3 regions of the Shewanella sp. 8A genome follow, and region 1 is predicted to be linked to each of the others. Evidence: predicted binding sites of a transcription regulator. Region 1 holds the regulator's gene; each other region holds the start of a gene.
The links. The regulator sigma-54, encoded in region 1, starts transcription at its own class of promoters, with help from an activator protein. The targets are predictions, from matches to a motif close to GTTGGCACGNNNNTNGNNT.

Region 2: M0413_RS01180 (DUF3192 domain-containing protein) is a predicted target of sigma-54. The motif match lies at 6,271-6,289, and genes of this name have one in related genera.
Region 3: M0413_RS01105 (DUF1328 domain-containing protein) is a predicted target of sigma-54. The motif match lies at 5,042-5,060, and genes of this name have one in related genera.

What each region holds. Positions count from the first base shown of each region.
Region 1 covers NZ_JAMDJP010000021.1:3,368-13,218, forward strand. The annotation lists gene M0413_RS15580 (molybdate ABC transporter substrate-binding protein) at 1-118, shown strand, start outside; gene mgtE (magnesium transporter) at 195-1,559, opposite strand; gene M0413_RS15590 (HPr family phosphocarrier protein) at 1,749-2,024, opposite strand; gene rapZ (RNase adapter RapZ) at 2,011-2,865, opposite strand; gene ptsN (PTS IIA-like nitrogen regulatory protein PtsN) at 2,862-3,305, opposite strand; gene hpf (ribosome hibernation promoting factor) at 3,308-3,595, opposite strand; gene M0413_RS15610 (RNA polymerase factor sigma-54) at 3,624-5,099, opposite strand; gene lptB (LPS export ABC transporter ATP-binding protein) at 5,206-5,937, opposite strand; gene lptA (lipopolysaccharide transport periplasmic protein LptA) at 5,934-6,485, opposite strand; gene lptC (LPS export ABC transporter periplasmic protein LptC) at 6,472-7,032, opposite strand; gene kdsC (3-deoxy-manno-octulosonate-8-phosphatase KdsC) at 7,029-7,580, opposite strand; gene M0413_RS15635 (KpsF/GutQ family sugar-phosphate isomerase) at 7,580-8,557, opposite strand; gene mlaF (phospholipid ABC transporter ATP-binding protein MlaF) at 9,127-9,851, shown strand, end outside.
Region 2 covers NZ_JAMDJP010000001.1:276,340-286,190, reverse strand. The annotation lists gene truC (tRNA pseudouridine(65) synthase TruC) at 1-795, opposite strand, end outside; gene M0413_RS01210 (YqcC family protein) at 782-1,102, opposite strand; gene M0413_RS01205 (DUF3549 family protein) at 1,250-2,263, shown strand; gene M0413_RS01200 (DUF3301 domain-containing protein) at 2,260-2,646, shown strand; gene M0413_RS01195 (Mpo1-like protein) at 4,478-4,783, opposite strand; gene M0413_RS01190 (GNAT family N-acetyltransferase) at 4,776-5,414, opposite strand; gene M0413_RS01185 (DUF2789 domain-containing protein) at 5,560-5,793, shown strand; gene M0413_RS01180 (DUF3192 domain-containing protein) at 5,833-6,231, opposite strand; gene M0413_RS01175 (hypothetical protein) at 6,379-6,762, shown strand; gene M0413_RS01170 (Zn-ribbon-containing protein) at 6,762-7,535, shown strand; gene syd (SecY-interacting protein) at 7,621-8,271, opposite strand; gene queF (NADPH-dependent 7-cyano-7-deazaguanine reductase QueF) at 8,331-9,191, shown strand; gene M0413_RS01155 (LysR family transcriptional regulator) at 9,239-9,851, opposite strand, start outside.
Region 3 covers NZ_JAMDJP010000001.1:245,989-255,839, forward strand. The annotation lists gene M0413_RS01080 (sigma-54 interaction domain-containing protein) at 1-581, shown strand, start outside; gene M0413_RS01085 (L-dopachrome tautomerase-related protein) at 689-1,765, shown strand; gene M0413_RS01090 (hypothetical protein) at 1,978-2,634, shown strand; gene M0413_RS01095 (YegS/Rv2252/BmrU family lipid kinase) at 2,627-4,321, opposite strand; gene M0413_RS01100 (hypothetical protein) at 4,476-4,670, opposite strand; gene M0413_RS01105 (DUF1328 domain-containing protein) at 4,693-4,869, opposite strand; gene M0413_RS01110 (hypothetical protein) at 5,629-6,789, shown strand; gene pfaD (eicosapentaenoate synthase subunit PfaD) at 7,132-8,766, opposite strand; gene M0413_RS01120 (hotdog fold thioesterase) at 8,909-9,851, opposite strand, start outside.

The DNA of each region.
Region 1 (9,851 bases):
TGGCCTATTGGTGTTAAAGGATGCCAATAGTGCGGCCGCACCTTTAGCCAAGTTTATTTTATCCCCTGAGGGACAGGCAATTTTGAGCAGTTATGGTTTTCAGCCGCCTAAAAAATAATGTCTAATAGACTCATTAAAAATGGCGCGAAATAGCGCCATTTTTGTTGCTCGCTTTAGCAAGGCTTGGGCCAGTGCTAGTGCATTAAATATAAAGTCGCTAATCCGAGAAAGGCAAACAGACCTATTACATCGGTGACTGTGGTGAGCACCATGCCGCCCGCCAACGCCGGATCTACTTTTAAGCGCTTTAAGATCAGCGGAATACTGGCGCCTGCTAGTCCTGCGACTGTCATATTGATGAGCATCGCACCGCCAATCAGGCTGGCAAGCGCCATATCATCTTTCCAAACTAATACCGCGATAAACACTAACATCGACCACATTAAGCCATTCAAAAAGCCAATAGCTAGCTCTTTGCCTATCAGCCAGCGGGCATTACTTTGGCCAATATGGCCTAGGGCAATCCCGCGGATCACTAGGGCCAAGGTTTGGTTCCCTGCGACGCCGCCCATGCTCGGTACAATCGTCATTAAAATCGCAATCGTGGCAAACTGTTCAATAGTGCCCTCAAACATATTGCTGACAGAGGCCGCCAGCAGAGCCGCAAATAGGTTGATCGTGAGCCAGAGCGAACGGCGGAAGGTACTTTTGAGTACAGGGGCGAAGGTGTCTTCATCATCGTCCATCCCCGCCATCCCCATCATAGAGTGCTCGGCGTCTTCACGGATAACATCCACCACGTCATCGATGGTGATCCGGCCGAGCAACTTGCCCTCACTATCGACCACGGGCGCTGACACCCAGTCATGGCGCTCGAACAGTTGCGCCACTTCACTGTCGGACATGCCCACGGGAATGCTCTCGATATCGGTATCGATAATGCTGCTGATATGAGTATTGGGATCGCAGGTGAGCAGATCCGCAAGTTTGACCCCACCAAGCACGCGATCGTGTTTATCCACCACGTATAAAGTATCGGTAGTGTCGGGCAGGTTGCCCCGTTGGCGCAAATAACGCAGTACCACATCGATATTGACATCGGGTCTTAAGGTTACTGTGTCGGTGTTCATTAAGCTGCCTGCGGTCTCATCGGGATAAGAGAGCGCTTGCTCGACTCGCTGGCGGTTTTGCAGACTCATCGACTGTAATACTTGTTTATACACAGTATCTGGCAGGCTTCGCAGAATATAAGCCAGATCGTCCGTATCCATGCTGGCGGTAGCCTTGGCGACTCGCTCTGGACTCATGGTGCTGATCAGCGGGTCTTTTAACTCTTCGCTGAGTTCATCGAGAATATCCCCGAGCTGATCTTGATCGACGAGTTGCCATAACACTTGCCGAGCTTTGGGAGGTGACGATTCTAAAATCAATGCGATATCTGACGGCGCCATATTTTGTAGCATTTGCCTGACATGCACAAACATACCACTGTTGAGGGCTTGACTCAGTTGGTCGAGGCGGTGTTCGGCTTGTAAACTGTCTGAGGCTTCTACAGGCATGTTTCCTCCATGGCGGCGGTGGATGGGTTGGCGTTTAGCTATTGAGGACTTAAGCCAAAGCGCAGCAGTACATTGTAATTTAGCGCACGGGAGGGCGTCGAGTCACAAATGTGTTTTACTGGTATAAGGTGCTGAAATCAAAACCAAACAGGATACTGAATACCGGCAGGGATCATCGAGATGATACCATCAGCAGGCTTCGTCAAACTTAGCGTCGATAAGGGCACAAATGGCATTAAGTGCAGGCTCGGCATCCGGGCCTTCGGCGATGAGGGTGATGGTTTTACCCATGCCCGTCTCGAGCATGAGTAGACCCAATACACTGGCGGCAGAGGCCTGTTTTTCACCTTGGATCAGCGTAATGCTGGCATCAAACTCAGAGGCCAATACCACGAGCTTTGTGGCGGCACGGGCATGTAAGCCGAGTTTATTGCAGATGGTGACTTGGCGCTCAAGTTTTGGCATGGCTCAACTCTCGATGGCGCGCATTGACTTTATGTTTGCCATTACTAAAACGTTTAGCTAGTTGCTCGGCTACATAGACTGAGCGGTGTTGGCCACCTGTGCAACCAATCGCAATCGTCAGATAGCTACGATTATTGCGCTCTAAATGCGGCAACCAGGTTTCGAGCAAATTCTCGATTTGCCAGATGAACTTATTCACCAGTGGCTGGCGATTTAAAAACTCCGCTACGGGTTCATCTAAACCGGTGAGAGGTCTAAGCTCCGGTTCCCAATGGGGATTTGGCAAAAAGCGCACATCAAACATAAAGTCAGCTTCGGTCGGCATACCATGCTTAAAACCGAAAGACTCGAAGTTGATCACCAGTTCCTTATCGACACTGCCAAGGAGTATTTGCCGCACTTGGTCGCTGAGTTCATAGATATTCAGATTCGAGGTATCTATATAGTGATCCATCTGCTGTGACAGCGGCTCCAGCAATTTGCCTTCAAGTTTGATGGCTTCTTGCAGTGACACTCGGCTCTTAGATAAGGGATGTAAGCGCCGCGTTTCGCTATAGCGTTTTAGCAGCACTTTATCGCTGGAGTTTAAGAAGAAGCTGGTGAGTTCAGTGCCCGTAGGCAGGCTGGCAAGCTGTTTAACCAGCACTTTGTCTTGCTCTGGTAAATTGCGCACGTCAACACTGATAGCAACGAGATCGTTACTGCCTTTGAGCTGTTCAAGCAAACTGCCAATCAAAGGCAAAGGCAAATTATCGACACAATAGTAGCCGAGATCTTCAAGCACTCTAAGTGCGACCGATTTGCCTGAGCCTGAACGCCCTGACACTATGACCAGTTTCATCCAATGATTACCTGATAGAGTTCCGTTTCATCATGCGTCTTGCGCAATTGTTTTAATATTTGCTTGTCACTGAGCTTTTCAGCCATGCATGACAAGGTACTTAGGTGCTGCTGACATTGGTCGGCAGGCACGAGTAGTGCAAATAAAATATCGACGGGTTGTTTATCGATAGCATCAAAGGCTATCGGCTCCTCACATTTTATCAATATCGCTATGGGTTGTGTTATATCGGTTAATCGACCATGTGGAATGGCGATACCGTTACCTATACCTGTGCTACCCATCTTTTCGCGCGCCACGAGGCTTTCGAAGATCTCTTGAGATGAGAGGGTGGGGTACTGGGCAGCGGCTAAGTCGCTGATGAGTTCCAGTACCTTTTTCTTACTGCCCGGAGTGGCGCAGGTTGTGCACTCCGGCCGCAGTATGGTACGAAGTTCCATTGCTAGTGTTTTGTTAACTTCTCTTTGTGTTTAATAACCTGACGATCAAGTTTATCAATCAGGACGTCTATGGCAGCATACATATCTGCATGCTCTGAAGTCGCGAAGACTTCACCACCGGTGAGGTTGATTCTCGCTTCGGCAATCTGTTGCATTTTCTCAACATTGAGCACAACGTGCACATTATTGATCTGTTCGAAATGACGTTCAAGTTTTGAAAACTTTTCCTCAACATATGCCCGTAACGATTCAGTAATCTCGATATGGTGTCCACTTAGGTTTATTTGCATAGAAACGTCCTCCGATACTCACAATAGGCTATAAACTTTTACGCTGATTGGAAGGGGGAATAAGCATCGCTTCTCGGTACTTCGCAATGGTTCTGCGCGCAACGTTAATTCCCTGTTCTGCCAGAAGTTGAGCCATCTTGCTGTCGCTTAATGGTTTTTTCTGGTTTTCCGCTGCAACCAGTTTCTTAATGAAAGCTCTGATTGCTGTGGATGAGCACTCACCGCCATCATCCGTCCCGACGTGGCTTGAGAAGAAATATTTTAGTTCAAAAAGTCCTTTTGGGGTATGCATGTATTTTTGTGTGGTCACCCGTGAAATGGTGGACTCATGCATCTCTACCGCCTCGGCGATATCGTTTAGGACCATAGGTTTCATGGCTTCTTCACCATATTCGAAGAAACCCTGTTGGTATTGCACTATGCAGTTTGCTACCTTGAGCAGTGTTTCGTTGCGGCTTTCAAGGCTTTTGATAAACCATTTAGCCTCTTGCAGATGGCCACGAATAAATTGGCTATCAGCTTGATTTTTTGAACTTCGGGCCATTGCTGCATATTGCTGATTTACGTTGATTTTTGGCATGCAGTCAGGGTTTAATTCGACCACCCAACGGCCGTTTTTCTTCGACACCGATACATCGGGGATCACATATTCTTCATCGACAGGGGTGATGAGTAAACCGGGGCGAGGATTCAAGGTTTGGATCAGCGCAATACTGTCCCTTAACTCGTCCTCTTTCAGTTTGGTCTTACGCATTAACAGCCTAAAGTCGCGAGCGGCGATCAGATCTAAATGATCTTTGATCAGCATGCGGGCGTTTTCGATGTGAGGGGTATCAGGCGAAAAATGAGATAGCTGGATCAGTAAACATTCGCTTAAATCCCTTGCCGCGACACCAACGGGGTCGAAATGTTGAATACGCTTGAGCACGGCTTCAACTTCGTCGAGTTCAATCTCGGGATTGCCCATGGCTTCGAGGATATCTTCAGTGCTTTGAGTGAGATAACCTTGATCGTCAATGGCATCAATAATCGCGGTGGCAATGGCTAAATCGGTTTCAGAGAAGGGTGTGAGGTTTTTTTGCCATTCTAAATGTTCGTACAACCCCTCGCTAGTTTCCCCTTGGAAGGGCATGTCATCTTCACGGCTGGCGCCAGAACCTGAGTTTGGCGATGCGGTAAATACTTCATCCCAAGTGGTATCCATGGGTAACTCTTCGGGCAGAGATTCTTTGGTCAGCGACTCGGCAATGTCCACGGTGGAATTATCTTGTTCCTGTGGCTGGGCAGTCGTTTCGCTAAAGTCGGTATCGGCGATATCTTGCTTACGTTCGCTAGGCGCGTCAAATTGCTCCTCTTCCAGCTCGAGAAGAGGATTAGAGTCTAAGGCTTGCTGGATTTCTTGTTGCAGTTCCAATGACGACAGTTGCAGCAGGCGAATGGCCTGCTGAAGTTGTGGCGTCATGGTTAACTGTTGACCCAGTTTGAGCTGGAGTGACGCTTTCATGTTACCGCTGATCCCTAGGTTATTATTGTGAGTTTAGGTCGCTTGATATCATATGGATGGAGCCTAGCGCTCTCAAATTCAAGGCTTATTAGCTTTGTTTTAGTAACTATAGCCTGAATTGTTCACCTAAGTACACAGCCCTAACTTGCTGATTGTCTAAGATCTCTGCGGGTGTGCCCTCGGCAATAAGATTACCGTGACTCACAATGTAAGCATGTTCACAGACGTCTAAGGTCTCGCGCACATTGTGGTCTGTGATAAGTACTCCAAGGCCTCGGCTCTTAAGCTGCTCGATAATTTTCTTGATATCGATAACGGAGATCGGATCAACGCCCGCAAAGGGCTCATCAAGCAGAATAAACTTGGGGTTGGCCGCTAAGGCGCGGGCAATTTCGACGCGGCGACGTTCACCGCCCGATAAGGACATGCCTTGGCTGTCACGAATATGGGTGATATGGAACTCTTCTAGCAGTTGCTCTAGTGCTTCTTCGCGCTGGTCACTATTGAGCTCTTTACGGGTTTGCAGTACCGCCATGATGTTGTCGTGTACGGTTAATTTACGAAAGATACTCGCTTCCTGTGGTAGGTAACCAATACCTTTGCGGGCACGCAGATGCATAGGATCGGCGGTTAAATCATCATCGTCGATAAAGATATGGCCTTTATCGCTTTTAACTAAGCCCACGACCATGTAAAAGGTGGTGGTTTTACCCGCACCGTTAGGGCCGAGTAGACCGACGACTTGACCCGTTTTTACTGTCAGGCTGACATCTTTGACAACCTGGCGGCTTTTATAACTCTTGGCGAGATTCTGTGCTTTTAAGGTGATTTGGGTCATTTAGAATCCTGTTTTTTCACAGGTTTATCTGTTGGTGTATTTTTGAGTTCTTCCTGATAATTATCAGGTTGAATAATGGTAATTACGCGATCATCACCATTGCCGCTACTTTCGGCGATCAGTTTTTGCTGAATAATATCGTAACGAATTAAATTGCCTGTAACTTGACTACCCGCTTGGTCTAGGGTCGCTGTACCAGTTAGGGTCAACGTCCGAGTGGCCATTTCATAGCGAATCTCTTTGGCGCTAGCAGATGCAGGGCGGCCATCATCAAGGATTTGGCTGTAGGTTGCTGGATTTCCTGTAGCCAGTAAGACTTTACTATTTTCGCCTTCGACAGAAAATGCACGGAGTTGATCCGCATGGATTTTAATTGAGCCTTGAACAACTTCAACGGGACCGAAGAAAATGATCTGATTGTTTTTAATGTCCGCAGTTTGACTGACGGCTTTAATTTTCACTTCTTGCTGTAAGTCACCGATCTTGGCGAAGGCATTCATGCTTATCATTAGCATTAGGCTGGCAAGTAATATGTTATTTTGCTTCATAGGTTCCTACTACCTGACTGGTCAATTGCACTTCCTGCGCGTTAAGGTCGGCATAAAGGCCTTGCCCTTGAATATTAAAATCTTTCCCTGTGACGTAAATGATGCGGTCAGAGGTCATTATCATTGTGTTGAGATCGAGTTCTAAAAAACTGGTGGACAAGGTTTGTATCGGTTCACCAGGGCTGATGGCATCGATAATAACATTATTTTCTAATACAACCTTGCCAGTATCTTTGTTGAGTCGACCTTGATCGGCTCTGATCTGCCATTTTGCTTTACCTTGGTCGGGATACACAAGATAGACAGGCTGAATAAAGTCGGTTTGGTTTTTAAGCTCATAGTGTTCCATGTGCTTTGCCGTGACGCGACTATTGACTTGTCCTTGCTCGTTAAACTCGATGCTGCGCAGATCTTCGATAATGTAGTCGGGTCTGTCTGTATCATTCAGGCTGCTATCGGTATCGCCACCGCGTTTTTGTTGGACCTGCCAATACAGCACGAGTGCAGTACCAAAAAAAGCAATAATGGCGAGGGTCACACGACTCATATGCTCATCCCATGGGCTGAGGTAAATTTGTTTTGACTCAGAAGTAACAGATCTGTCAGCTCTCTGAGCGCACCATGACCACCATTTAACTGGGTCACAAAATGGGCGTGTTGGCGCACATAGGGATGTCCATCGGCGACACAGACGGCAAGACCGACGACATTCATCACTGGCAGGTCGACAATATCATCACCGATATAGGCAACTTCTTCTGGTGTGACATTGTAGAGCGACAGCAGTTCTTCATAGGGGACAAATTTATTATCCACACCTTGATAAATATGGGTTACACCGAGGGCCGTCATGCGGTTTTCAACAATTTTAGACTGGCGGCCTGTTATCACGGCCAGATTAAAGCCACTGGTCAATAAAGAGCGCACGCCATAACCATCGCGGGTATGGAAGGCTTTGAGCTCTTCACCCGAGTTGCTTAAATAAATGCGGCCGTCAGAAAATACCCCATCCACATCGCAGATCAGCAGTTTAATTTTTTGCGCTCTTTGCCACACATCATCGCTGATCGGGCCGTAAAATCCTTGCTGTGGCATTAAATGACTCCCGCTTTAACCATATCGAGCATATTGAGCGCACCGACAGGATGATTGTCTTTATCTATCACTATCAGGCCGTTGATATTTTTGGAATCCATCACTTGCAGCGCCTGCGCTGCCAAGACGTTTTCAGTAATTGTGACACAGTTTCGCGTCATCACATCGGCGATAGGCGTGGTGCGTAGGTTGACTTGGGCATCGATAACGCGGCGTAGGTCGCCGTCGGTAAAAATACCCACGAGTTTGTTTTGTTCATCGATCACCGCCGTCATGCCTAGGCCCTTCTTGGAGATTTCATACAGGGCATCGGTGATGCAAATATCGTGTTTAACCAGTGGTAAATCATCGCCACTGTGCATCACGTTGCTGACTTTAAGCAGCAGCTTACGTCCTAGGGCACCGCCTGGGTGAGACATTGCAAAGTCTTCCCGAGTAAAGCCTTTGGCTTGCAGCAGCGCAATGGCCATCGCATCACCCATCACTAAGGTTGCGGTGGTGCTCGAGGTTGGCGCAAGCCCGAGCGGACAGGCTTCTTCAGGCACTTCAATACATAAATGAATTTTGGCCAAACGTGCCATCGTGGACTCAGGTTTGCCCGTCATGGCAATCACGGGAATGGCTTTACGTTGGATAACGGGCATCAGCGCAAGGATTTCGCTCGATTCACCCGAGTTTGAAATGGCGAGGATAATATCATTATCAGAGAGTACGCCTAAGTCGCCATGGCTGGCTTCGCCAGGATGCACAAAGAAGGCTGGGGTGCCAGTGCTGGCGAGGGTAGCAGAGATTTTATTACCAATATGGCCAGATTTCCCCATCCCCATCACGATGACTTTGCCGGTGCAGTTGAGGATTAACTCGCAGGCTTGGGCGAATTCAACGGAATCGACATATTGATAAAGATTGTCGAGGGCCGATTTTTCAATATCGATGACTTTACAGCCCCACTGGCGCAATTGTGATTGGTCTACCATGTCTATCTCTCTTCTTGCATTGTCTTTGTCGCCCCGTCTGGGATTGGAATAGCACAATTTGGTACGCGATAAAGATGATAAAATTAACGGCTTGTTACTTTGAGTCGCATGCTATTGTTTAAGCTCTGCGCCTAGGCATTAGGGCAGAATATATCGTTTAGCCATTGAATGCCTTGAGCAATATCATCGTCTTTGGTATTTCCCTTTTGCCACCCGCAGTGAGTAAGGTAACTATGATGGCCAGTTTGATGCTTAATTGCAGAACTCAATAGCGTTTTTAAGTTAAGTTGTACTCACATTATCTTTGTATCAATTAGCTTATGTCTTGACCGTTTACAAAACCATTTTGCTAATTTATCAACACAGGTGAAAACATTAAGTAACACTTTAGCTTCACAGAGCGAAAACTTAGGGCGCATTCTCGCTGGAAATGAGGCAAATTGAAAGTATCGCAGGACGATAGTGTCGATTCTGTTGTAGGTTAAAGCGCAATTACGTACAATTTGCGGCTCTTCGATTGGTCTGGGCAGGAAGCGTAGGCCACCTCTTTTCAAATATCGGAATCAAGCATGACTCAAGAACAAACGCCGTTGGTTGAGATCCGTCATTTGGGCTTTCGCCGTGGCCAGCGTGTCATATATGAAGATATTAGCCTGTCTATCCCTAGGGGCAAAGTCACCGCGATTATGGGACCGAGTGGCATAGGTAAGACCACCTTGCTCAAGCTTATCGGCGGCCAATTAACGCCCGATAGCGGCCAAGTGTTGTTCGATGGACAGGATGTGCATGCGGCGAGCCGTAGCGAATTATTCGAACTGCGCAAGCGCATGAGTATGTTGTTTCAAAGTGGCGCATTATTCACCGATATCAACGTCTTTGATAACGTTGCCTTTGCGCTACGTGAACATTCAGGCCTGCCCGAAGAGATTATTCGGACTATCGTGCTGATGAAACTTGAGGCCGTTGGGCTGCGGGGCGCCGCGCAAATGATGCCCAGCGAGTTATCCGGTGGGATGCAGCGCCGCGCTGCCTTAGCTCGGGCGATAGCCCTTGAGCCAGAAATGGTCATGTACGATGAACCCTTTGCCGGACAAGACCCTATTTCTATGGGCGTGCTGGTTAAGCTTATCCGCGAACTTTCCGATGCACTTAATTTAACCTCGGTTGTGGTGTCCCACGATGTGGATGAAGTGCTCGGGATTGCAGATTATGTGTATGTGGTTGCAGATAAAAAAGTTATTGCCCATGGCACGCCTGAAGAGTTAAAGCATGCGGATAATCCGCAGCTCAAGCA
Region 2 (9,851 bases), on a different contig from region 1:
ATCATCCCAACCTAGGCGAGCAAAAACGGTTTCCCATTCAGGCTCAAGCTCTGTTTCAATGCTTAAGCGCTCATGGGTTATCGGGTGAGTGAAGGTTAATTTTTTCGCAATCAGCCATAGTCGATTGATGTCAAAATGGGTTCTAAAAAATGCATTTTGCTTACCATCACCATGGGTGGTATCACCAATAATCGGATGACGTAAGTGCGCCATATGGCGTCTTAGTTGATGCTTGCGCCCCGTTTTAGGACTCAGTTTAACTAAAGCAAATCGACTCGTTGCATAACGTCCTGACGGATAGGGGATTTCAGCATTGAGTAGCGGTTCATATTGAGTCACCGCTTCTTGGGCTGCTTTATCTTGATTTGAGAACTTATCCGCCACTTCATCCAATTCCACCTTGAGCGCATAATCCAATACACCACTCTCCTGCATATTGCCACGCACCAACGCTAGGTACTGTTTTTCGATACTATGGTCGGCAAATTGTTCGCAAAGCGCGTTAGCCACTTCACTATTTTTGGCAAATAACAACACGCCAGAGGTCGGTCTATCTAAACGATGTACCGGAAACACATGACACCCCACCAGATCGCGTGTTAATTGCATCGCAAAAAAACGTTCACGGCGTGCCAAATAACTGCGATGCACCAGCAATCCCGCAGGTTTGTGGATAGCAACGAGATGCTCGTCTTGATATAAAATGTGCAGTTCAGGCGCGGCTTCTACATCATCACTATCGGTATTCAATTGCTTACTCTCTGGCATATCTAACCAGATATCATCTTGGTTCATTTAACAATATATCCAATTCATTTAAGACACCGATTAAGGGTGCTAATGTCGCCTGCTCAGACCACACATGTTCAGCCATAGGCGCAATGGCAATTTGGCGAGGCAAGGGTTGACCAGCATCGATCAATGCTTGCATTCGCGGGATAAAGATAAACTGTAACCATTGTTCAAACGGCATAAGATCGCAGGCAAACGGCGCAGTACTGGCCATCGCTTTATCACTTGGCGCATTGGCCGACCAAAGTCCAACACCTTGGAGCTCGTGAATAATTTGGGCTAATTTTATTTGAGTTTGGCTGTAAAGCATCAATGTGACGTCCTTTAGCTCGCTGTCATTAGAAGATAACGCTCAGCGACAGGGGGCGATAAAAGTGTAGCAATCATACCATCGTGAACAACTTCCCCCTATAATGTCGCCAATTTATTGAGCCTTTTTGATTGATATAGCAGCCAAATGACTGAAATTACTACGCTTAGCCAATTTTTAACGACAGCCAAAACCCAATTCCAAGTCTATGAACTGGGTCGAAGGGTACAGCACATCGACATGTTGGCCTTCCATCAAATCGAATCTCTAGCCACACCTTATCCCTACCCCATTCAAGGCCATGCACAGTTTGCCATTGTTTTTTGGAATGAAAGCCAGCAGCATTTTATTTGGTTCCTCAAGCTTCCTTTAGATGAGCAAGGCCTGCTCTCGCCTGCACCCCGTTCACAATTTATTGAAATGGTACTCACGGCACTGGGACAAGATCCAACTCAGCCATTAACCGATGAACAGCAGGATCGCCTCGCCAATAATCCATTTAGTTTTAAACCTAGCCAAGAGAAACTAGCGTTATTCAACGCCTTAGTGCGTAAGCAATTAGGGTTAAAGGCATCAATCCAATATGAATTTGCCATGCAATACTTATCAGGCCAAATTGCTCCGAGTGAATGGCAACATATTGGCCTGCAAGGTTTGAGTGATGTTTGTGTCCGTCTCAATGAATTAGATCATGAGCAACATATCCTTGCCAGTTTTGACCATGCCGCCATTGAAGTGCAAATCGCTCTATGTCAGTGCCTCGAACATCTACAGTTGACTGAGGCTATTGCGGAGAAGATCTTTAGTAAGTTCATCAAGGCACCTAATGAGTACCAATCCTATTACATGCGAGCATTAGCATCACAGTCTGAATTAAGCCAACAAGCCTTAGCCCACTTACAGCATACAGACCAGCTTGATGCAAACGCCCTCATCAGTATTGCAGGTCGAAATTGGTCGATACTAAAGCAAGAGCTGAGTCGCAGTATTTACTTAGAAGCACTTGCACTTCAGCCGCAAGCCTTTTTTAATCAGGTCTTTGCTGATATTGTGGCTATTCCTAATTTACGCAATCACTTACTGCGTGAATTACGAAATCCCAATCGTAGTGTTCAACTATCACAAGCCATTGGTGGCTTGTTTAAGGCTGCAAGTAAATGATGTCAGATCTTCTGTTAATTATTGCGCTGATTGTCGTTGCCGCTTTCTTTTGGCAACTTCGTCAAATGGCAGAATTAAGCCGTATTTTTGCTGAAAAAGAATGCTGTAGACAAAAAGTACAACTATTAGCGATCGCAATGGAAACCGCTCGTCCTAGCCTTGGCGGCACTACCGGGATCTGTTGGAAGGCAAAGTATCTCTTCGAGTTCAGCACAGATGGTATAAATCAATATCGTGGTCATATATGGATGCTAGGTAAAAAAATTCAAAAGATTGAATGGCCTATATTCCCAGAACCCGAATGGCAAGAAGCACCGACGGCGAAAGGTAAATTTGGTGGCTGTGGGAGCCAAAGTAGTTGTAGCTCGGGCAAGTGCCATTAAGCCACTGCCGTTGACCTTTGAGCTGAATTGATAACGCCAAGCCATATTGATAACACTCAGCCATAGCTCGGTTCAATATCTGCATCATCTGTATGAATACCAAAAAGAAAGGGCGTGATCCTAAGATCACGCCCTTCTGTACTTTGTTAAGCTATCCCGCTATTTTCGTGCTCCCTGCACCATCCATGCGTCAACTTGCATCCTGCATCATCCCTGTTCAATCCTTGATATCTCCCTGTACTCAAGTACATCCCTATTTCTTGGCGTTCCTTTTACCAAGCTTGCTCTTTCCTGAGCGGTTCCAGCATCATCCATGAAATAGGTTAAGTTGCTTCCTTTCTGCTGCACTCCTTGTGCCATCGCAATCCTGTGCAACTAGGCTATCTATCCGTGATAGTCTATCCTTCCGTGGTTCGTAACGCTTTCATCCTGAAAGTCTTTCCTTACCATTCCGTGAGTGTTAATCCATTAAACACTGTCCGGCCATCCTGACCGCTAACATCCTGTTGTCTCTCGCTCCCTCTGCAAATGAATCTTAGGATAGTCATGATGAAATTTGCGCTAGTTAAAATAAAAAGATAAACCGCAATAATAACGACATAATTAAAAGCAAAACCTAACACACTGATTAAACTATATTTGATGGAATATGACGGTTTTTATCAGTCAAAAAACTTACAAATTACTTACATGCTTGTGAGACATATCTCACAAAGAAACTGGCAATTTTAATCCTCTCAACTAATTTAGTCTGCTTGCTAAGAAAGACTCAGAACCAACCAAGCCGTAAATCGCCGCATAAAGGAGCAATAATCGACAATCTCTTTTATCCCACTACCGTTAAAATTATAAAAATGGACATTTTGACACAGAATTATGAACAGCCTCTAAGCGACGCCAAGTTCCATATACTTTGGTTAGTATCAACCACAAGAACCAAGCAACTCAAAAGTATCATTGCGCATTGTTATCAATGTATAAGCGGGTTGATATTACAATCTTGGTGAGCTGTGAATTGGGTGATTGGACGGATTTGCAATTCCATATTTATAAGATGCCTAGATACAAGCTGCAGCTTCAAAAGACAAAAAAGAAAAGGGCGTACTGTGTACGCCCCATTTATTCTCTGTAAGCCATCCTGCTTATTTGTGCTCCCTGCACCATCCATGCGTTTACGTGCATCCTACAGCATCCCTGTACCCCTAATCCTCCCTGTGTTATGGCTTAACCATAACACTCAATCCTTTGACCCGGAAATCCTATTCCGGCACCAGTCACATCCTATGACTCATTCCATAATGCATCCTGCTCAATGCCTTCCATAGACGAGTACAAGCTGTTCACCCTTATACTTATCCCTTAACTCGATACATCCTGCACCGAGTACATGCTTAATCCTTAAGCTTGTCCTTTATCATCCTGAAACCTGTCGTCCTAACAAGTATTATATCCTGTATCATCCTTGACAAAGCTATCCTGCTTCTCCTTAGCCTATCCTTGGTTTATGACAGTTTTCCTACCGCCAGGGGTTCAAATCCAAGAACCTAAATTAGTTGCTTCTTGCGTCCGTTTCGCCTGTATTGCAATCCGTGCTATCCATGTGTTTTGGCGACAGATAAATTCTACGTGAATTCTGTCTTTGTTGTTCCCCCATAAGAACAACAACCCGGGAAAATCTCATTCAACCAGCAAAGTGGAATTTATAACAAATTGAAATTAAATAACTTTTAAAACTACAGATTATAAAACAATCAAAAAGAAAACATATTGTCTTACAGGCTTTGTAAGCGATCTCTCACACGCTTGTCAGCTTCTTACCGGAATATCAGATTCAATACTTTACTTTTCCCAAAAGAATTTGGACAAACATCACCCAATCCCCCATCAAGCTGTACAAAGGATATTGAAAGGTCGCAGGTCGATTACGCTCAAAGACAAAATGACCAACCCAAGCAAATCCATATCCCACAAGCGGGATCAGCATCAACAACCACCATGCGGCAGTGATAAATGCAGCCCCTAATAAAAACAATACCAGAATACTTCCAATAAAATGTAGCCGCCGACAACGACTGTCTTGATGCTGGGAGAGATAGAAAGGATAAAACTCAGCGAAAGAGCGATAACGTTTATTCATCTTGTTGGCCTGTATAAAAAAGTAATTGCCCAGCCACACCACCAATAGTCAATTCACCCAAGAAAACAAAATCATGTTGTTTAAATAAATGCATATGAGCTTCCTGCGAGGTGAATACCCCAATACCTTCAAGATTTGGCTGCTCATCGCACCAACTCACTACCGCTTGAACAAGTTGATGGCCCAGCCCTTTACCTTGCTCGTTTGGCGCTAAGGCAATAAATTGCAAAATCCCACAACGCTGGCTGGGTAACAGTTCCAAAATAATCGATTCCTTTTTCATCATAGCTTGGGTCGATTGCCACCCCGTACCCAGCAACATTTTGAGCCGCCAGTGCCAATAGCGACCTTCTCCGAGTGGCACTTCTTGGGTGACAACGCAAGCAACCCCCACTAAATGAGCACCATCGAAAAGTCCGATTAAGGCCTGCTTTTGTTGCCATAGAGTATTGAGTTCTTCGCGAATTGCGGCGCGTAATTTTTGTTCGTAGGCAAATTTATCCGCGGTGGATAACGCATTAATGAAAAAGGGATCATCATGATACGCATTGTAGATAATTGAAGCGGCCAAGCGTAAATCTTCTGCGGTGAGATAAACGGCACGATACTCATCCAAGGTTTTATTGTCCATTGTTAGAATTCCTTGATTTAGATCACACTCTTATGAGTCTTTATCAATGTATCAAGGAAACCAAAAAGTGCAAATTTTAATCATCGATTGCATTTCCTAAAGAGATGCATAACCTAGATAAAAAGCTAACCAAGGGAGAGATCGAATGGATACTACGCCAATTGATTTAAGCCATCTATTTGAACAACTGGGATTAGAGAGCCAACCCAATGCTATTGCGCAATTTATTGCGACTCACAAGCTGGCAGCACAAATACACTTAACTGAAGCGCCTTTTTGGACACAAGCGCAAAAGAGTTTTCTCACCGAAGCGTTAGAGGCTGATGCACAATGGACCGAACTGATTGAGCAGCTTGATGCTCAGTTAAGAAAGCCCTAATTTTTTAGGGCTTTCAAGTATATTTTGGGGCAGTTGGGGTTAAATCTTTTGATACGCAGTGTCGCCCCAACCGACTAAAACATGGTTACTCAACACTACAGGCGTACATTCATCCTTAGTGGTTTTACCATCGCTATGGGAGTGCTGAGTGCGATAAAAGAGGACCAACACTTCTTTGTCTGCTTGTCCTGCGCTTTGTTGTAAATAGGACTCGCTAAAGTCTGCTGCTCCCATTAGCGTCATCACTTGGTCTTTGCTCATGCCAAGGCTGAGCTTAGTCAGATTAGTGCGGTTTTTATCCTGTGTTTTTTCCCAAGATTCGCTGCTATCCCACTTAGATTCACCATCGCCGACATTGACCACACAACCGCTAAGACCTAAGCTTGCTAACCCTAAAAACGTGACCGCGATGAGTTTGCGATTAATATTTGCGTTCATATTATGACTTCCTGTGTACTTGTTATAAAAATTGTTAAAAAGCAAAATCAATGCCAAACAGCAATACATTGATTTATAAAAACTAAAATAACCACATCACAGTAAGTTAGTGAAAAACACGATATACATTAAGGAATTTCACTTATTATGAGTCCCATTGACCAAGTGTTAGCAGCAGCCTGCGCACTCGAAGCCAGCGGTAAAACACCAAGCCTTGCCCTGATAAAAAGCCGTGTCGGTAACAAAATCCCTATGCCGATATTAATCCAAGGATTACAGCAATTTAAATCGGTACCTAAAGCCGAGCGGGAACGTTTAGCGGCCCAATCACAGCCCGTGATTGAAGAAACACATACCGCCGAAGCTTCACCACTCACAGTCGCCACATTGGCGCAACAGTTAGCCCAGTTGCAACAAGGCATTGAACAGGCCCTCGCGTTAAAAAACAACGAGATCATGCAACTCAGAAATGAACTTATCGAGCTGAAACAACGTGTCAGTCAACTCGAATCCCAAGGAAAATCCGCTTAATGTTTGTCACCGAATTGCGCTTTGAATGCTTTGCCGATACCACCATCAGTGCGGCAGAACGTGCCATCAATCAATTACTCGAAGCCTATCGCGCTAATGGCCAAATCCTCGGCCGCGAATTTGCCGTAGCCTTTAATGAGGGCGAATTTCGAGTACGCCTACTCACGCCGGAAAAAAACAGTTTGGCCCATCGTTACCACAGCCCTTGGGTGAAAAAAGCGCTGGCGGAATTAACCGAGGCTAAACTACTGGCGCCACGTGAAAAGTTTATCGGTCAGGATATTAATTCTGAGGTCAGTAACACTGAGCCACCCAGCTGGCAGTTGCTCTACACTAGCTATGTGCATATGTGTTCCCCCCTGCGTAGTGGTGATAACTTATTGCCTATTCCGCTGTATCAAATCCCTGCGACCTTTAATGGCGATCATAAGCGAGTTATCCGCTGGCAAACCGAGTGGCAAGCCTGTGATGAGTTACAAATGGCGGCCGCCACTAAGGCAGAGTTTGCAGCGCTAGAAGAATTATCGAGCCCAAACAGTGATTTATTTAGACGAGGTTGGGATTTACGCGGTCGAATCGAATACCTTACTAAAATTCCCACTTACTATTATTTGTATCGTGTCGGGGGGCAGGATCTGCAATCTGAGCTGGCACGCCCCTGCCCGCGTTGTGGCAGTCACACCTGGAAGCTCGATGAGCCATTATTGGATATGTTTCACTTTCGCTGCGAACCTTGCCGCATAGTGTCTAACTTGTCTTGGGACCATCAATAGCCTTGCCTTATTGAAGCGTAAACTCGACAGGCTAGAGATGCATGTCGAGTTTACTATGTTTAGGCCTTGCTGCATTTCAACGCGCTTAACGCTTACCAATCAGGTTGTGCCACATACGTTTAAAGCTGGCAAAAATCCCAGGATGCTCGAGCGCTGGCATAGGCAATTCTTCATGTTTCACGGGCGGCGCGATACGTGGCGATAACGCCTCAATAAACGCCGCTAAACTCGGCGCCAATTGGGAAGAGGGAAGCTCGCCGGGGATTTCCACCCATACACTACCATCGGCATTATCCACCGTTAGCATCTTATCGCCCTCATCAAGCAAACCAATAAACCAGGTGGGCGGTTGCTTAAGTTTTTGCTTCATCATTAAGTGACCGATAATATTTTGCTGCAACGCGTCAAAATCCGCCTCGTTCCATACCTGTAGTAATTCTCCTGTGCCCCATGGTGAATCAAATAGCACGGGCGCCGCAAAATACTCACCATAGAAGTAATTGATATCAGGCCATAATTTAAGTTCAAGTGCATGCTCAACATTCGCAAAGCTGCCTACTTGTTCACGTTTAACAGGTAACCAGCTCACCGCCTCATCGGATGATTCATCAAACTCTCCTTGAATGCACAAAGATGGCTCACCTCGCGGGTAATATCGCGGTAATTCGCCTAAAGTTGATAGGTAAGACTGATGATAGTTTTGCAAAAATTTATCGAGAGCAGGCAGACAAGACACTTAAGCACAATCCAATTTCGGGTATAATGTGCGCCTATTTTGACATGGAAACAGTATTGATGACACAGAATCACGATCCCTATAGTGATGCAAAAGAACTTGCGAGCTTAACTTTAGGTAAAGCTACTGATTACCAAGCCGAGTATGATGCATCGCTGCTGCAAGGGGTTCCTCGCTCACTTAACCGTAACGCTATCAACCTGACTGCGGAGAGTTTACCTTTCCACGGAGCCGATATCTGGACGGCCTATGAGCTGTCTTGGCTAAATGCAAAGGGTAAACCTATGGTGGCTATCGCCGACATTCAGCTAAGTCATGCAAGCCAAAATCTGATCGAGTCAAAATCCTTCAAACTGTATTTAAACAGTTTTAATCAAACCAAATTCGACAATCTCGATGCGGTGCAAAAAACCTTAGTTAAAGATCTAAGTGAATGTGCCCAAGGCGATGTTAACGTTAAGATTATTGAGCCTAAAAGTTTTGGTATTCAACGTGTCGTCGAACTGCCAGGCACTTGCATTGACGATCTGGATATTGAAGTCAGTGATTATGATTTTAATCCTGATTATCTTGAAAACAGCACAGATGAAAAACAGATTGTCGCTGAGACACTCAATTCTAATCTATTGAAATCAAACTGCTTAATTACCTCTCAACCCGATTGGGGCAGTGTGATGATCCGTTATCAAGGGCCAAAAATCGATCGCGAAAAATTACTGCGCTATTTGATTTCGTTCCGCCAACATAATGAGTTTCACGAACAATGTGTCGAGCGAATTTTTGTCGACCTAAAACATTACTGTCACTGTGCTAAGTTAACTGTATACGCCCGCTACACCCGTCGTGGCGGCTTAGACATTAACCCCTACCGCAGTGACTTTGAGCATCCTGGTGAAAGCCACAGGTTAGCTAGACAGTAATAGATACCTTCTTAAAACAATAAGATAAACACGCAAAAAGCGCTGATTCACTCGCTACGAGCCTGAACCAGCGCTTTTTCATTTGTTGTCATGGTACTGGCACTGAGTAATAAACGTCGTAACCATTGATGGCTCGGGTTTTGGGTATATTTACTGCTCCACACCATATATAAATCAATTGGTCTTGTTTTTAGTGGCATAGGTAGTATTTGTAGGCCAAACATTTCAGCGTATTGACTGGCATAACGTAAAGGGGCGATACCTATCGCCTCACTTTTACCTACGGTTGCAAACATACTTAATAGAGAGGACTGTTCACTGTACATCCTGCGCCTTGGTAACACGCCTTCAGTAAACAAATCCCCCGCCGTCAAATTAAAACGCCGCAAATTTAAAAATACGTGTTTCTCCTCAAAATACTGTTGATGAGTAATGGCTCCATGAATACGAGGATGCTGCTTACTGGCAATACAGACTAAACGTTCAGTAAAGAGTAATTTGCTTGAGAGCAAAGTTTGCTGAGCGGGTTTAATATCGATCGCCACCGCAACCCGCTCAAGCAAGATATCACGATATAACTCAGCCTCCTGTGGCGGCGACTCACGAAAAATCACTTCGATATCCGCATCCAACAATAAAGCTTGCACACCTGCTTGCAGC
Region 3 (9,851 bases), on a different contig from region 1:
CCGTCGGTAGCCCTAAGGTGCTCAAGGCCAATGTGCGTATTGTGGCGGCGACAAACCGCGATCCTTTAGTGGCGATTGAGCAAGGACAACTGCGGGAAGATTTGTACTTTCGCTTAGCGCATTTCCCTATTCAAGTGCCGCCATTGCGGGAGCGCGGGGAAGATATAGTCGGACTTGCGAAGCATTTTCTGGCCTATCGCAATGCGGCGGAAAAACAGAGCAAAGTGTTCTCGCCCTCAAGTTTAGAGGCGATTGCGGCCCACGCTTGGCCGGGGAATGTGCGCGAGTTAAAACATGCTATCGAGCGCGCTTATATTCTGGCGGACCATGAGATTACCTCGGAGCATTTACAGCTTACGCTCAGTTTGGATAAGGAGGCGGCTGCGGAGGAAAATGTGGTGATCCCCCAAGGTATGCGCCTTGAGGAGCTAGAAAAAATCGCCATTTACCAAGCGCTTGAAACGAGTCAGGGCAACAAAACCGACACTGCCGAGCAACTGGGGATCAGTGTAAAAACCCTCTACAACAAGCTCAGCAAGTACGAGCAACAAGTCGAAGCGGGTGAGCCGACGGCGGAATAGTGCTGATTATCAAATTAATATTGAAACAGAGCCGATTTTTACACTATTTTTTTTGTAAATAATAACTCCTATTCTACAGCCCTTAAACAGAAAAGCGGAGATAGAATATGAAACACTTATTTACGACAGCATTATGGCTTTCTTTGACTGCCAGTAGTTTTGTAAACGCTACCCCAGCGGTAGGAAGTCTTGAAACAGTCGCTGAATTGCCAATACGACCTGGCAATGTCAGCGTCACTGCACAAGGTCGGATTTTTGCCACGGTACATCCACTTGATACGCCGTCAGGTTTACAACTGATTGAAGTTAATCGTGAAACCAATGCTTACAAAGCTTGGCCTTCAATGGATTTACAAAAAGCTTCGACTGCCAATATGACTCAATTTGATACCTTATTAGGGATTGCTCAGGACAAAGCTGGACACCTCTGGACCGCAGATATGGGGTTAGAATTAGGTCAGACGAGGATTTGGGGATTCAACATTAAGGATGGCAGTCTATATAAACAAATTGTCCTACCACAAGCACTCGCGCCCAAAGGCAGCTTTATGCAGGATTTGGTTGTCGATTCACAAAAAGGCTGGATTTATTTAGCCGATATCGCCAACCCAGGCCTCTTAGCAGTGCGTATCGACGATGGTCATACCGTACGTTTTTCAGGTCATAGCTCGCTGCAGGCCGAAGCGGATGCAGTAATGAACATAGATAACAAAACAACATTGTTTAATGGCAAGGTCGCCAGTGTCGCGGTCAATCCCATCAGTTTATCTGCCGATGGAAGTACACTCTATTATGGTGCAATGAATGGCACTCACTGGTATCAGTTATCAACTGCGGCTTTACAAACAGGCAGTAATGATAAAATTATCGCGACTGTAAAATTAGTCGGAGCTAAGCCAGTGTCAGATGGCGCTGCAACGTCCAAACAAGGTAATCATTACTTCACCAATTTGAACCACAATGCCATATCTATGCTAGATAACAAAGGTACGCTATCAACAGCGGTCAGTTCTCCACTACTGGATTTTCCCGATAGTGTGCAATTTGGTGAAACGGGCTGGTTATATATTTCAGTGAATCAATTGCATAAAGCAAAAGCCTTTAATGGCGAAGCTGAAACAGCCAAACCACCTTATCGCATCATGCGACTCTGGACTGGTGAGGATACCGCTGCGGGTCAATAACACCTTAGCTGCAACTGCAAAGTTGCAGCTTTTCGTTGCAGTATGAGCGATATCGCAACGGTTATTTCCATTGATGTGAGTCGTTGGTTTAACTCGAAAGGATCTAAAAATAAGTTAGGTGTTGATTGTGTAAACTATCAATGCCTCATATTGTTACTAGCACAGGTCAATTTGAGATGGTGAGATAATTTTTGGAACAAGGAACAAGTTCAGTGACACTTAATCAACCTCCTAAGAGTGCGCTTTATCTCAAGGCGTTGAGTACCCAGTACCGACCTCTACTGTGGTTTTTTGCCGTTGCCTTGTTAGTGCTTGGATTGCTTTGTGCGAGGGCGGCCTGGTTACAACCCGAGCCCGTGTTACGGCTTGTGCTTGGTTGGGTGGCATTTTTTCTGTTATTCCCTGTACTGCCGCTAGCGTTAGTTCGGCAACAATCTTGGTTAGATACCGAGCGACAGCAATTGTGGCTCGGTAAAGGTGTATTCAATGGGAAGTCGCCTGGATTGTGGCGTTGGCGCGCCTATGCCTTTTCAGATATTAATGCTGTGCAACTCTATCTGCTACAAACAACCCATTGGCACCAGCTCGACCGTAACCGCCAAGCGGAAGATACGGTCGATCACTATCTCGCCTATTTACAAGTGCAGCAGCCTAAAGGGAGTCAATTGAAATTGGCTAACAGCACTGACAAGCAGGAATTACAGCAAGTTTTGCAGCAATGCGCGCAAGCGATAGGCTGTAAGTTTCAGGATTTTAGCAATAGTCCTCAAAAATCCCACCCCAAAGTGAGTGAATTTAATTTTATGCGAGTGCTTATTGCGCTTGCTGTTTTTATCTTAATAAACATCGCGATAGTGTCATTTACGTGATTTTTGGGTCGATAGCATTTTCGGTCGATTCTTGATAAGGCACAAACACCTTCAAAGAGGCGGGCAGGATATCAATATTGAGTTCCTCCGGCTCACAAATCTCGCCATCAATCACATACTTGCATTGGGGCTGACTGCTGATCTTCACCTTTTTCGCGTGGGCATGTTTCACTTTGCCTGTGTTGGCCGAGGTTCCAGAGTCGCTATTGGCGGCCTCTTTAATCCAGCCGGTAAAAGCCAGTTCAGCCAAACTGATAAGCTGTTCATTCGGCTCATTATTTGAATCTAACCAAGTGATATCCAACAAGCCGTCGGTCATATTGGGTTCGCCCTTACCTTGGGCGAGTAAGCTGGTAAAAGGCGCGGCATTGGCAACCACTAGGCTGTGGGTTTGCACTGTCATTGGGGCTTGGTCATCTAAAGTCAGCTGCAACTCGAGGTTGGTGTTGGTGTTCACCGCGCGCCACAAACCATCGAGGTAGGCGAGTTGGCCGAGAGCATTTTTACGCTCGCGGCTCGCCGACTCAATCATTTGCTGCTCAAACCCAATGCCGACCAGCAGCAACACCAGTCGCTCATTGCAACGCGCCGTGTCTATGGTCTGTGTCTGGCCTTGGATAATATTATCAAGGGCTTGGGAGACAGCATTCAGCTTACTGCTTAAACCAAAGAGGGCGTGTGACAGGGCATTGGTGGTGCCTAACGGGATAATGCCTAAGGTGATATCGGTGTCGATAATCTCCGCAGCGACCTCAGTGACTGTGCCATCGCCCCCGCAAGCGATGATGATATCGGCGCCCTGAAGCTGGGCTTTTTTCGCTTGGGTTTGGGCGCTAATCTCTGGCGTGGTGAGCGCTAACTGCACCTCAAAATAGCGTTTCAGTTCAGTGCAAATTTGTTCGCCATGGGTCTGCCATTTACCCGCGCCAGAGACGGGATTGGCGATAATCCAGGCTCGCTTATGCAGTTTGATTTCCCCTTGAGTGTACATCTGCTCCAGCGCTTTAAGTTGCCAGCGATTTAACCCTGCGGTTTTACGAATGCTTTTAATCTGTTGCAGCACCTCGGCAAAGCTGAGCTCGGTGCGGCGGCACACAAGATAAGCGGCCAGCACCATTACGGATCGCCCGCGGCCGAGCGCACAGTGGATTAATACCCGCTTTTGGGCGCGTACTTGACGGTGTAACCAGTTAATCGCCTGATTTAATTGGGCGCTAGTCGGCACACTGTGGTCAAGAATAGGGATATTCAGATAGTCGATATGATCCTCATACAGGGACACATCGAGGCCGTCGAATTCGGCGGTGACATCTAAAATGGCGGTAATGCCATAACGATTTAGTTTAGGTAAATCGGCAGCGCTTAAGCGGCTACCCAAGTATAGATATTTATCAATGGCTTGCATTGAAGGTACGCTATCGCGGCGCCGCGCCCAAAGATTATAGAGTCGGCATCCTAATAAAAACGGAATAAAGCCCCAACGAATATACCAAGGGATGGAGCCATCCTGACGTTTTCTAAAAATACTGGCGAGGTTAAACCAATAGGCCGAGCCGACAAGGGCGAGGGATAGGCTGCTCCATCCCCAAATAAAGGTGAGGATAGGGGAGTGCCCCGTTACGGCGAAATAGCCAAATAACAGCGCTCCGAACAGGTAGAAATACTTAATGTGGATCCTACTCAGCATTGGCATCTCCTCCATCGATAAACGGCGAGCCTCAGGGAAACCCACTTTATCGTAACCAATGACTGTCGCGATAAAGTGGCTCGGTGGTACTCAATTGAACTGTGGTTATCCTGATAGGCTCGTTTGTGGGACTCACTACTCGCTGTCATCCGTTTTAGCAGCGGGTATCTTTCGCTTTAACGCCTTCTTTCAGTTCTTCACAGGCATCTTCAATTGCATTGCCGGTATCAGTGATGGCTTCATCGATTTTTTCGCCTGCATCCTCGGCGTGGTTGTCGCTACAGGCTGACAATCCAAAGGTTAATAATAAGGCTAAAAATGCAGTGGTAATTATGGTCATAGGTTTCATATTGATTCTCCTTTTATCCAATTTAAGCGCGTGGTGCCTTGCCCTTAAGGGCATTGACCAGCAGGGAAATCACAAGTAATACAATAAATAGGAAGAAAATAATCTTTGCGATCCCCGCTGCGGCGCCAGCGATCCCCGTAAATCCAAACAGTCCGGCGATAATGGCCACAACCAGAAACATTAAGGTCCAACCTAACATAGCCGCCTCCTTTGTCTTATTTCGGTTTTTCTGTCTTCTCTCACTCTGCATGTTTACGTCGAGTGAGCTAGTGGAGTTCGTTGTTGAGAGCTAGTGAAGTAAGTTGAATGTGCTAAGTTGCGTCTTACATACCGTTATCACTCAATCCCGCAATAAACTCACAAAGGGGATATTGCGAGCTTAATGCCAACTTTGAAATTATTGACTAATTTACTGATTATTAGTGTAATTTTTAAATGTCGTATTGGCGGGAGTGTTGGCTGATATAAGCGAGATAGGCAATTTTTACCTGCGATTCGGTAAGAGTTGCCATTAGAAAATTGTGAGAAACAGCATAATGGCTTTGGAGGAGTCCGAGAGGGTATGATGTTGTTGGTTTAGAATGGGTAGCAATATTTTCTGTCCAGAATTTTCACCTTAGCTGATAGCTACTTATTGGTGTTGGTTCGAAAACTATCACTGCTGAGTACCACCCAAGCACTACGGGATGACTTATCTCGTCCGAAACATACCATTCTTGAATTAAATTAACTCAATTTATTGCCTTGGATACTGTCTCGCGTTCTGATAACTCTCATTCAAGTCATTTAAAGCAAGAGCAATTTGTAGGTGAATTAAAGATTCTACATTTATTTTTTAAAAGATAATGTTTCATCTTCACAGTGGTCGTGATTTTTATACTAATGATGTATTTTATGTACTAAGGCTACATGGCAATATTATATCTTTAATAGAGTTTGGACGAAATTGTAAATGAGGATGTTAAAGTTTTTTCATGGTGTTTTTTTAATTTTTCCGCTTATCAGCTTTTTTTCATATGGTTCCATAACCTCAAAGACTGCAGCATACGTATGTCATAATTGTAGCAATGCAGATTTTATTAGCTTAGTGAAAAAAGAGGCTCTTTCGAATAACTGTAATTTTACAACATCAAAAGGAGGGGCTTCTCAAGACGAAAAGGGTTGTTATAAGCAAAATGAAAAAATGATTGTAGTAAATCCCACTGCAAAAATTGCAAGCAAGTTTATTGTCCAATCCACGGGGAAATTGGGTGGCAGTGAGATAAAGTCATTACCATTAACACAAGGTGAGAAGAATGATTTAGACATATTTTATCAAATTGATAATTCATTCATTCAACTTAGTTCGAAATCAATTGTGACTTATGCTGGAGAATATGATAACAGCAATTTAAATAAGAAAACGCCATCTGCAAAGTTTGATCAAAAGTTTGATTATAATAAAAATGCCCAGTGTAGTATGTCATCTTTCCCAACTGATTTTTTTACATCAAAAGATTATAAACAACGAGTGTTAAATGAGCTTGGTGCTTTAATGAAGGCAAGTTTAAAGGATCTAACTTGGACGCAGTTTGTTGGTGACTTTAAGGATAAAGATCTGACAGGGCTGAATCTAGAGCTTACTGATGTTGATATTATTTTTAATCATAGTAATGCTAGAAAAATATTTGTGCATGTGATTTATGACAAAAATGATTACCGTGTTGCTCCAGATAATAGACTAACTTTTAGTGTTTCATATGTAGGTGAATATTATAGGGAAGGGAATAAAAATATAAGTTTTATTTTTGAATTAGAGCCAGATCTTTCTTATGCTGGAGGTGTTTCAATTAGTGACCTTTTCACACCATCAGGTAGTGATAATTCAGTGCGATTTTATGGGGATAAGGTTGATCCATGCCTAGTGCAATTTTTTGAACTAAACAAAACTCAAGCCACTACACAAACTCCTCTGTCTAATGATGAAATATATGGCCATTGGGTAGGTGTTCTAGATGAGGGCGGTGGGAAAATTTGTCGCTTGCGGACGCCTATACGTGGCTATTCAGGATATGGATGCTTCACAGATAAAAACGAGGTGCAAGATCTGACTTATGAGTATATGGGGTTATGTAATTAAGTTTTTTAGGATTCTAATTCATAAAAAGCTTAGGTACTTAACAAAAAGCTAGGCTTGATGTTATTCATAATCATATGACAGATAGATTCATTTCATATCGATTTAGCTCCATTAAACGCCAAAGCTTGCAGGCGAGGATTGTCGCGCTACGTTCTGTGACAGAGTAGGCCATCGGAAAAATGGATTTTTCCGATGAGCCCCTAGGATGGGTTTACGGCGTGCCACTGAAGTGACAATGCAGAGCGGAAACGGAACTCCAATCGGTTTTAAGCCCAAAAATTGAATGTAAAAAAGCTGGTTAAGTGTTCACTTAACCAGCTCAATACGATTTAGCAAAGCGAATTAGCAGCGTTGTAGTGGTTTCCAGCGTTGCAAGCTGACTGGAATACTTACCCCTTGGGATAACAACAGGTTAATCCGTGCTTGATAGGCCGCGCCTTGCATTAAATGTTTCGCCAAATCCACCGCGTTGCGCTCGCGGTAATCATCCAAATAACTGCCTTTAGCCCAGGCATTAAAGGCGCCGAGGGCGGGACCAGCCCAGATTTGGTAATCCATTTCGCGGCCAACTTCACCCGTATTCGACCAGCGGCTCGAAAGACCCAAATACCAACGGAAAATCAGTGCCATTTTGCGTTTTGGGTTATCCAGCGCGCGTTCAATTTGCTTAGGATCGCGTTCATTAAAGTGCGCCACAGTACCTGCCCAAATTTCATCTAATGAGGCGCGAAACACTTGCTCTTCCAGCTTTTGTCTTTCCTCTGCCGGAATCGCCTCAATCGAGTCGTAGCGGGTGTAAATCTCGTAGAGTTTGTTAGCGCGCATTGGGAATAGGGTGCCGCGCTTAACTACTTGTAACTTAACGCCCATTTCAAACATATCGGCGGCGGGCGCCATAGTTACATCGGCCATTTCAGTGGTGGCGAGTAACTTACGGGTATGTTCGCTGGCTCCCGCCTCAACACAGGCTTGGTTAATTGAGCCAGTGACAATATAGGCCGCGCCCATATTGAAGGTCGCCAGCGCCGCATCGGGCGTGCCGATACCACCTCCTGCGCCCACACGGATCGGTGTCTTGTATTGGTACTTGGCTTGAATGGTCTCTTTGAGCACCAAAATGGTCGGCAATAACGTGACCAGAGGACGATTGTCGGTGTGGCCGCCAGAGTCTGCTTCGGCGGTAATGTCATCGGCCATAGGCACAGATTGCGCCATCAACATTTGATCTTCGCTGATAAGCCCTTCGTTTACTAATTGTTGCAGCATCTTAACGGGGGCAGGCTCCATAAACTTGGTGGCCACCTCGGTGCGGCTGATTTTAGCAATCACTTTATTGCCAATCACAATCTCGCCGTTGGCATCGCGACTCAGGCCTGCGGCGCGGTAATAGACGATTTGCGGCGTTAAGCCCAAGAAGGCCGAGGCCTCAACCGTACGCACTTGATGCTTAAGGAAGAGTTCGACACTGCCACGCTCAAGCGCTGGCTCGCTCGGGCTGTGAATGAGGTTAAAGGCGTAGGGGCCATTGGGCAATGCTGCTTGAATGCGTTTAATCGCCGCTTCCACGCGCGATGGAATTAACCCCGCCGCGCCAAAGGAGCACAAAATGCCCGCTTGACCTAAGGCGATAACTAACTCTTCCGAGGCGATACCGTTAGCCATGGCGCCCGCGTAGTAGGCGTATTTTACCCCATGCACGCGGCGAAAATTGCTGTCGCCTAAGCTTTGGGTGCCAAGGGCGGGGGCGAAGGCACTCACCAGATGCAACCCATTGCTGGATTGTGGTTCAGCAAGACCGACCACCTCGGCGCTTTGGGCAATGCCTAGGCCTTTCTCGGCATGATTGACTAAGTAACAGGCTTGATTGAGATCTTTAAGCTTTTTGCCAAGAGAATCGATATCGAAACTGATGGCGGCTTCATCAACCTGCCATGGCCAAGGACTGAGCTTATTATTATCGAGTGTAGTATTTGTCATTTGGGCGGTTCACTTTTGCGTGTTTGGGGCCTGAATTTGTTTGCCGCAGTGGGGTTATTCCCTTGCACTGCGGCAGTCTATGCTTCTGAAGCCAATTGTTCTTAAGCTAACTGTTGTTAATGCTGCAATGTAGTCGCTCGCGCTATGCCTCTTCGATGCAGATAGCAATATCGGTCACCTCATAAATGCGCAGGCCGTCCTTACTCAGGTTGGCATCGCCCTTGATGATGCGTTTACCGTCTTTATCTTCAATGCTGGTGATATGCACATCCAGCGACATCTGTTTGTTTAATGGATTAATTTGACCGCGATACTTCCATTTAATTTCTGACAGAATTTGGCCAAATTTCGGATTATTGAAGCCTGCGCCTAGGTCTTGGTCGATGGCATAGGTTTGCAGTAATTCGATAATAGCCTCGACGCCGAGGGAGCCTGGCATTACCGGGTCCTGATGGAAATGGAACTGGAAGAACCAATCGCTTGGGTCAATAGTGCGCTCGGCGTACAAGTATCCCAGTCCCTTCTTACCGCCAGTTTTTACAATCTCAGCTTTGTCGATAAAGTTCAGCTGCCCACCCGCGAGGCGGTAGTGTGGCTTGCCCTGGGGCGCCACGAAACTGCGGCCGTTTTTATCTAACAGGTTGATTTGGCTGTCGGCTTTAATACCGTGCTCAAGGTGCCAGGCTTGGGTGATTTTACCATTGTCGATACCCAACTGGTTTTTAAGCGCATCGGCCTTAAAGTAACCGAAAACCGCATTACCGCGGTAGAAGGGCTCGCCATCGCAGCTCAGTTCGAAACTAAAGTTTTGAATGATATTGCTGCCAGCAATCACAGTGGACAGCAGGCGCGAATCGTTGACTATGGTCTTACTGCGTAAATCCACTTCGCGCAGTAACTTGCCACTGCCGTCGAGGTTGCGGAAGAATAACTCCTGCCCTGGGAAGCCTAAGGTCGTGCCCATATAACCCGAGATAAAGCCATTGGGCTGCAATGAGATTTCCATCAGCACAGAGTAAGGCATCACACTCGGGTGGCTGTTTTTAGCGTAATACCACGCGTTGCTGGGCACTTCATACTCGGCA